2 regions of the Leuconostoc suionicum genome follow, and region 2 is predicted to be linked to the other one. Evidence: riboswitches for the same ligand, from Rfam matches in the RefSeq annotation. Region 2 holds a riboswitch; the other holds the start of a gene.
What was found. Region 2 has a riboswitch for FMN ahead of A6B45_RS06180 (ECF transporter S component). Riboswitches for the same ligand answer to the same signal wherever they lie in the genome.
Positions count from the first base shown of each region.

Region 1: it holds a riboswitch for FMN, as region 2 does, so the genes downstream of both, ribD (bifunctional diaminohydroxyphosphoribosylaminopyrimidine deaminase/5-amino-6-(5-phosphoribosylamino)uracil reductase RibD) here and A6B45_RS06180 (ECF transporter S component) in region 2, are expected to answer to the same signal.

Region 1 covers NZ_CP015247.1:799,266-803,673, reverse strand. Annotated here, with positions in the region: gene ribB (3,4-dihydroxy-2-butanone-4-phosphate synthase) at 1-45, opposite strand, end outside; gene A6B45_RS04050 (riboflavin synthase) at 48-638, opposite strand; gene ribD (bifunctional diaminohydroxyphosphoribosylaminopyrimidine deaminase/5-amino-6-(5-phosphoribosylamino)uracil reductase RibD) at 641-1,672, opposite strand; FMN riboswitch at 1,798-1,935, opposite strand; gene A6B45_RS04040 (dimethylarginine dimethylaminohydrolase family protein) at 2,056-3,012, opposite strand; gene A6B45_RS04035 (cation transporter) at 3,031-3,936, opposite strand; gene A6B45_RS04030 (glutamate synthase subunit beta) at 4,234-4,408, opposite strand, start outside.
Region 2 covers NZ_CP015247.1:1,226,788-1,231,195, reverse strand. Annotated here, with positions in the region: gene A6B45_RS06195 (segregation and condensation protein A) at 1-299, shown strand, start outside; gene scpB (SMC-Scp complex subunit ScpB) at 292-891, shown strand; gene A6B45_RS06185 (pseudouridine synthase) at 884-1,633, shown strand; FMN riboswitch at 1,662-1,798, shown strand; gene A6B45_RS06180 (ECF transporter S component) at 1,897-2,487, shown strand; gene A6B45_RS06175 (peptidoglycan-binding protein LysM) at 2,561-3,118, shown strand; gene cmk ((d)CMP kinase) at 3,134-3,811, shown strand; gene rpsA (30S ribosomal protein S1) at 3,906-4,408, shown strand, end outside.

The sequences.
Region 1 (4,408 bases), 430 kb from region 2:
CAGCTCTTTAACTGCTGTTTTAATTTTTTCTGTACTACTTGTCATTATTATTTTCCTTTCATTAAATATTTCGCCAAAATATCGGTTTCAACATTGACCAAATCATGTTCACATAATAATCCCAAAGTTGTTTTGGTTAATGTGAGTGGTATTAGACCGACTTGAAATACATCGTCTTTTGTTTGAACAATAGTCAGGCTCACACCTGATATAGTAACTGAACCTTTATTGACAATCTGATTTATTAGCTGATAGTCTGCTAATTTAAAAGTTAACAATGTGGTTTCTTCACTGTACTCTTTCTTGACTACTTCAGCCGTCTGATCTACATGACCCAAAACAAAATGACCATCAAATCGGTTGGAAACTAAAAGTGCTTTCTCCAAGTTTACTTTTTGCCCAACATGATAAAATTTAACAATGGTCGTTTCAAAAGTCGGTACCATAATGTCGAATTCAGCAAAATTTGATTCTAGCCGATTAATTGTTAAACAAATACCATCAACCATAATGCTATCGCCTACTCTGCTATCAGAAAAATAGTCTTCGGATGCAGCAATTTTTAAGCGCATTTCTTTATCATTACGATGATGGAGGCTTATCAAATGGCCAACTTCTTGTGTAATGCCTGTAAACATATTTACACTCTCCCTTGATTGTTTACATATATTTTTTTGACAGCATTACCAACATACAGCTGCTTTTGTGGTTTTTGATTGAAAGATATTCCTTTTAGTCCGCCCTCAGGTAATATTTTATTTGTGGTATAAATCAACATTTCTTGCCATAAATTTTGTTTCAAAAATGAATAAATCAAGCTTGGCCCGCCTTCAACCATCACAGATTGAATATGCTGTTTAGCTAAATCTATTAATACGCCTTTTAGCCCGTCAGATACTAATTTGGCATAGGCGCATTGGTTTGCAAAATTTATATTTTCGGTATATATTAACCAATTATCCGAGAAATTAAAATCTGTATCTCTTAAACGTCCACGTCGATCAATCACTATTTTCATTGGTTGTCTGTGATTAATGTCAATATATCTAACTGTTAATTTAGGGTGATCGATCAGCATTGTTTCGCTGCCTATCATAATTGCACTCTTAGATGCACGTTCTTTATGAACATCAACATCTGCTAAATAATCTGTTAGTTTCGTCTGTTCTCCAACTATTTTAGTAACAAGTCCATTTTGAGACGTTACTAATTTTAACTGAACATAGGGTAATTGCTTGTTGAAAAAAAAATCGAAAGCCGGATTAATAAGTTGATATTCTGTCGTATTTAAAACATCTACAATGAGCCCAGCTGCTTTTAAAATTTTAATACCTTTACTATTATTTGTAGGATTAGGATCCTTTTTACCAATCACAACACGATGCAATCCCCATCCTTTAATCGTTTCTGCACAAGACCCAACCTTCCCACGCGAAGCACAAGGTTCTAATGTAACATAAAGTGTTGCTCCTAAAACCTGGTTCTTATCTTTTACGTGGTTAAAGGCATTGATTTCCGCATGCTCTTTTCCAAATTCTGCGTGATATCCAGTGGCAATAATCTTATTCTTTTTGACAAGAACCGCACCGACTCTAGGGTTTTCAAAAGTTTTGTAGGGTAATCCCCTGGCTGCTTCATGCGCAGCCAAATTCATCCATGTTAAATCATTCATAGCTTACCTCCTGAATTTTTCAGGACAAAAAAACCGATGCGTTAAAAATACACATCGGGTTTATAGTAGTTTAGATTAATTCAAAAAAACCTAGACACAGCCAAAGCGGCTTTGCCTAAACTATTTTAAATCTTCTCCCATCCAGACTCTAACTGTCGGTCACAGAATTTCACTGTGTCAACCACGAAAATATCGTAGGTCACGGACTAAGGCCATAAGCCATCACCGTCGGTCGGGAATTACACCCTGCCCCGAAGATTAAATTATTTAACACTGTTAATTTATCATTAGAATTCTACAATGTCAATCAAAAAATAATTCCTAGATGCTTGAATCCATAAAAATTATAAACAAAAAAGACCGCCTAAAGCAGTCTTTTTTGTTTATAATTTTTCTCTGACTAATGGACAAGAAGCGCATCTCAAGGCACCATCTAGTAGTGAATGCCAAGTAAATACAATAGGAATAACGGTATAACCTTCTCGTTTCAAAGCTTCTTGCAAAGCTGTATGTCTCTTTTGTACAATAACTTTTTTAGGCCCAATCACCAAGACGTTGCCACCCATTTCTTTTCGAGTTTTGGCGTCTATATCAATAAACTTATAATCTTTAAGTTCGTTTGGTAAATCCTTTAATACAGGCTTGTGAATTATTGCTGTTTTGGGACCAATAATCGTCATACAACAATCTAAGTGTAGAATGGCATCATCATTTAAATACACAGGAATAACTTTCCATGGTTGATCAACAATATTATTTTCAAAATCCTTGTCTAAAATACTTTGTAACCATTTCACACCAGCCATATTACTTGCATACTTACCAATACCAACAAATACATTTGGATAATTGACGATTACATCGCCACCCTCAAGATATATTTTGTCTTTCTGATTTAACGTGTGAACTTGATTGTTCTTTTTAATAGCTTCAACAATTCTTTGATAGCCACGGCGTTCAATTTTTCGCATCTCAATTTGAACATTACCCTCAATTAAATGTTCACCAACACTCATTGTACTATCTCGGGCATACATTTGTCCCATACCATAAGGATCCTGTTTCGTCGGCGTTACTGCATCAACAGTATGTACTTTAACACCATTTGATTCTAGAATTTTTTTAAATTCCGCTAATTCATTTTGAAATTTTTTAGCAATAAAATTTGGTACTTTTTTGCCACGCAAAACTGTATAAATATGCTTTGTAACAAATTGCTTCCATTTTGCTGTATGCTCTTCTTGTTCAATTTCATGCGTGTCTGGAAAAAACAACTTTGTTGCATCCCCAATAATGACTTCTTTTAATGGACCGTATTCGTTATAAACATTTATTTTCATTTTTTCTTCCCCGTTTCATTAAACATAAACAAATTCTAAATGTACAAATTCATAATATGTTTGGAGTTCTTCTAAAATCCGACTTTTTTTATCTCGCAATAGTGCTGCATTTATTTTTTCACTTGTATCATCAATCATTACTTTTATGGAAAAATACATCCCTGTTTTGTAAATATGGCATTCATTCATTTTAATGTCACGTCCTAAATGCTTTGCTAGACAAACTTCAAATTCATTTTGAATCTTTTCATCAATCAAGCGTCCCCCGCAAATTTCAATAAATGCATTTTTCAATACTTTAACTGGTGTTGTAATTGAAAATAGAACAAGTAACACTGTTACAAAAAAATCACCAGTATATAATAAAAATCCCAAGCTAGAATTTTTTGGAATTAATAACACCAAGAACGCTGCTAATCCTATGCCCCCACACATGATTGAATCTATGCGCGTACTTTTTGACTCCGCGGATAACATCGTGCTTGCGCCTCCTATTTTACGGTTTTGACGACTGTAAAATAGAGAAATTGTTAAGCATAATATAACCATGACAATTTCATACGGAATGATTGGTGTTAAATCTAAGAGTTCTCCTTTATGGTAAACAAAGTACTGATATGCCTTCTGACTAACTTGTATAGTAGAAGTAGTCAATAGAATCAGTGTCATCGATGATTTAAAAGCCGCATACATTGGCTCAAACATAAAATGTCCCTGTGGAAAACGTTTACTTGTTTTAACACTGAACCTTGAAATCATAATTGCTGCTATTCCTGAAATCAAAGTCATGATTGTGAAATATGTGTCTACAAACAACGCTTGAATTTGAGTCAAGTAATAGACGAAAAGCCCTAAACTTCCCATAAGTAAGTTCATCGCCAAGCCAACCATGAATGCGCGTTGCTCAACTTTTTTTTGAGTCATAAAATTTTATCCATATCAGTTAGTTTATTTGCCAGCTTTATGAGTGAGCTAAACATGTCTATTTTGTTAGCCATTTTTGCTAATTATATGTGTACTTCATTTGACATTCAGTACCTCCTTTTTTCTTTTTAATTAACTAAAGTAATTACCTTAGTTAATTACTTTACAGCAATTTACCTGACCTGTCAATACATTTTATTCACTTAAAATAATTAAATTAGTATAAAAATGCCAACAAAAAAGCACTGTTTTTTATACAAACAATGCTTAAACATGAAAGTTATTTTTTCCACTTTACTAATTTACTTCAAACGAAAAACTATCTGCGAAACTCTGGAGCTTCGAGTCAATCATTTCGGCCACCAAACGAGCATCATGAATGGCTGTAATAACTAAATTAGCACCAGTATTTGCATCTCCTGCCACCATATAGTTTTCTTGATTTGTCATCCCCATCACATTCAGTTGAGTA
Region 2 (4,408 bases):
CTTTTGCTCAACTATTGCGGCGAAAAAAGCAGGAAAAACCTATCAGAAGGCATGTTACTGCGGAAACATATTCTCTTAAGGAAGCTGTTAATAACATCAATAAACATTTTTTGCAGCATCAAACGGGTGAGATGATTCCATTTGCTTCTTTTTTTGATGATATTTACGAGCGGGAACATTTGGTAGTCACTTTTTTGGCGTTATTAGAAATGGCCAAAGATAAAAGATTAAAATTACACCAAGAACACCAACAACAAGAAATTTATGTAGAAATTGAGGCGTTTGGCGAAGATGAATAATTTAAGTCAAATAGAAGCACTATTGTTCGTATCTGGCGATGAGGGCATTTCCATGAAAAATATGAGCATTATCACTGGATTTGACCGTTCAGCAATACAAGGATTGCTTGAAGAACTTGTGGTAAAGTATGATACTGATTTAAGCAGTGCATTACAAATTCGTGAAAGTGACGATGTGTATCGCCTAGTGACTAAACCGGAACTTGGTGGCACAGTAAAACAGTATTTTGATTCACCCGTAAATGCAACATTATCGCAAGCACAACTCGAAACACTGGTTATTGTCGCTTATAAGCAACCAATTACACGTGTTGAAATTGATACAATTCGTGGTGTGCAATCCTCAGGGACTTTACAGAAGCTAGCATTAAGGCAACTAGTCCACGAAGTTGGCAGAAAAGACGAACCAGGACGTCCCATCATGTTTGGTACTACCGATGAATTTTTGGACTATTTTGGTTTGAAAAGTATTGAAGAACTACCTCCGTTACCTGATTTTAATATGTTAGAGTTAGGTGATGATATTGATGGAGAATTATTTACGAGTGCATTTGATGTACATCAATCAGAAAGTGAAAAAGAAAATGTCTGAAGAAGCACAGCGACTGCAAAAAATTATTGCCCAAGCGGGTCTAGCATCCCGACGGGGCGCCGAAGAATTGATCATCAAAGGACGTGTCCAAGTTAATGGGCAAACTGTTACTGAATTAGGTACAAAAGTTACTGCAAATGATAAAGTACAGGTCGACGGGGCGCCAATTGAAGGGCGTGAGAAGTTAGTTTATTACTTGTTAAATAAGCCTCGTGGGGTTGTGACAACCAATGATGATGAAAAAGGTCGTCGTACGGTGTTGGATATCTTAGAGGATGTGGATCAACGCGTTTATCCAGTTGGCCGTTTAGATTATGATACAACTGGTGTTTTGTTATTAACCAATGATGGTGTAGTTGCCAACCAATTAATGCATCCTAAAACTAAAGTCGATAAGACTTATGTTGCAAAAGTTGAAGGCATTGCAACCGAAGAAAAGTTAGCTCCTTTGAAACGTGGGGTGGTCCTAAAAGGTCGTAAAACTGCTCCAGCTCGCGTTTCCATTGAAAGAATTGAGCCAACAAAGAGAACAAGTATGGTCCGTCTAACTATTCATGAAGGTCGTAATCATCAGGTCAAAAACATGCTCGCGAAGGTTGGCCTACCAGTACAAAAGCTCAAGCGTGAGCAGTATGCCTTTTTTGATGTCACTGGTCTACAGCCGGGCGAGTATCGTAAATTAACAAGCGTAGAGATCAAACGCTTAAAGGCACAAGATTACAAATTGTTGCGTCGTAAGTAACACCGTGATACAATAAAATCAAATTTAATAATAACTTCAGGGTCGGGTGTGATTCCCAACCGGCGGTGAGACATGAATTTTCATGGTAAGCCCGCGACCTGCTTTTGCAGCTGATCTGGTCAAAATCCAGAGCCGACCGTAAAGTCGGGTATAAAGAAGTCTAAAAAAGAAAGTGAAAGCTGCATTTTTTGTTGTACCCTGACAAAATCTGTGGTTTTTTGTTTGCATCTACCGGTGAGGTAAGCAAACAAGAGGAAAGAAATATGTCAATTGTTCCTGTAACGCGAGTGCAACGTACTACATTAATTGCAATACTAAGCGCTGTTTCATTTGGTTTGATGCTGTTTCCCCAAGTGCCAATCATTCCTAGTGCCGATTTTTTAAAACTAGATTTTTCAATCGTACCAGTTGTCATTGGCTTATATTGGTTAAATTATTCTGCTTCGCTATGGATTATTTTAATCCGTACCTTGCTAAAGTTAATTTTGGCAAATGAGGGGGTCAACACTTATTTAGGATTACCGGTTAATTTATTGGTTGTGTTAGCTTTTGTCACAGTTTTAAAAATTACAATGTCTAATCTGGAGCAGTATAGTAGTTGGCAAAAAAAAATCATACCGTTAACGAGCAGCACGTTTGTCATGACAATTGTTGCGATTGTCATCAATTGGTTTGTAGCTATACCCTTGTATGCGAGATTTGCTAATTTCGATATTGCTAAATTCATTGGTTTAAAAAACTATTTTATCGGAATGGTATTACCGTTTAATCTTATTGAGGGTATTATATGGTTTGTCGTGAGTATGATCATATTAAGGGCAATACAGCCATTACAGAGAAGGTTTCATTCTTAACAAAACATTATGAGCAAAGTCGGTGTTGGTGTGGTAAAATTTTATGTGAACCAATAAAATGGAGGTCGTTTCTATGAACGATTTTGACCCAAACAACATGAGCCGATCAAAGCGGCCCAAAAAAGATAAACTCGAACCAAAATTTTCTCGAAAGTCAGATTCAAAATCCCCGAATAAAGGGTTTCGTGTTCTGCTTGTTGTATTAGCGCTTGCAATTATATCTTTTGTGCCTGTGTATGGCATGATTACTAACCAAAAATCATCCAAGCCACAAACGGCTGTTTCATCAAGTACAAAGCGTTCATCAACTACTAAATCTACATCATCTGAGTCTTCTGAATCATCATCATCCGAGTCAAGTGTATCAAGTTCTTCTGAAGAAGAATCAGTAAGTAGCAGTGAAGCCGCTTCAAGTGAGGAAGCTGCTAGTTCATCTTCTACTGAGACGGCTGAATCCAGTTCAGCATCAAGTAGTTCCACAACCACCACTGCAGTTTTGGGTACTAGTCAAACATTGTATAATTTTGCAGTTACACACGGGATGACAACTAGCCAAGTTATTGCATTAAATCCAGGGTTAACAGTTGACAATTACACACAGTATGCTGGTACTGCACTAAACATTCAGTAAGAGGACTTTTTTATTATTATGACGAATTTTCAAGTTGCCATTGATGGCCCAGCTTCTGCCGGTAAGTCTACTATTGCCAAAATTTTAGCAACAAAGCTAAATTTTGTGTATGTTGACACAGGTGCAATGTACAGAACAATAACTTTAGCTGCAAAAAAGAACGGCATTGCTTATAATGATGAAGAAAAAATAAAAAAATTATTGTCGCAAACGAAAATACGCTTTGAACCTGGTACACCAGTTCAACGTGTATTTTTGAATGATACCGATGTCACGGACGAAATTCGTTCCGCTGAAGTGACAAACAATGTATCTGTAGTGGCTTCCTTTGCGGATGTACGTTCTAACTTAGTCAATCGTCAACGCGAAATAGCTAATAGTAACAGTGTGATTATGGACGGCCGTGATATTGGCACAACTGTGTTACCAGAAGCAGATATCAAAATTTTTCTTGTAGCAAGTGTTGATGAACGTGCCCAACGACGTTATAAAGAAAATGTTGCTAAAGGAATAACTACTGATCTCGAAACATTGAAGCACGAAATTGAAGCACGAGATTACAAAGATTCTCATCGTCAAATTAGTCCACTGATACAAGCGAAGGACGCTATTTTAGTGGATACAACAGGAAAAAGTATTGACGAAGTTGTGTCTAAAATAGCCAATATTATTGAAAATAAAATTAGTTTTTAATTTACACGGTTAAACCGTGTTTTTTACTATACAAGAACTAAAATATTTGGTACACTATATTCATAGTGTAAATTGTAGGAGGACGTTTGACGTCATGAGTGAAACAAACAACGAGCTTTTAGCAGCTCTCGAGAGTGCAGATCAAATTAAGGTAGGAGATGTCGTTACAGGCGAAGTGCTAGCCGTTGATAACGATAACCAAGCAGTTATTGGTTTGCATACCGGTGAAGAAGGAGTTGTGCCAGCGCGTGAGTACTCAGACGATCGTAACATTAATCTGGCAGACGAATTGAAGGTTGGTGACAGTGTTGAAGCTGTTGTCATCTCTAATGTAACAAGCGACAAGGAAGGCGTATCTTACTTGTTGTCAAAGAAGCGTTTAGAAGCACGTAAGGCATGGGAAAACTTGTCATTTGGTGAAGGTGACACAGTTGATGCTAAGGTTATCAATGCCGTACGTGGTGGTTTAGTTGTCGATGTTAATGGTGTTCGTGGCTTTGTACCTGCATCAATGGTCGCTGATCGTTTCGTGTCAGATTTGAACCAGTTTAAGAATAAAGACATTAAAGCACAAGTTATTGAAATTGATGCTGCCAA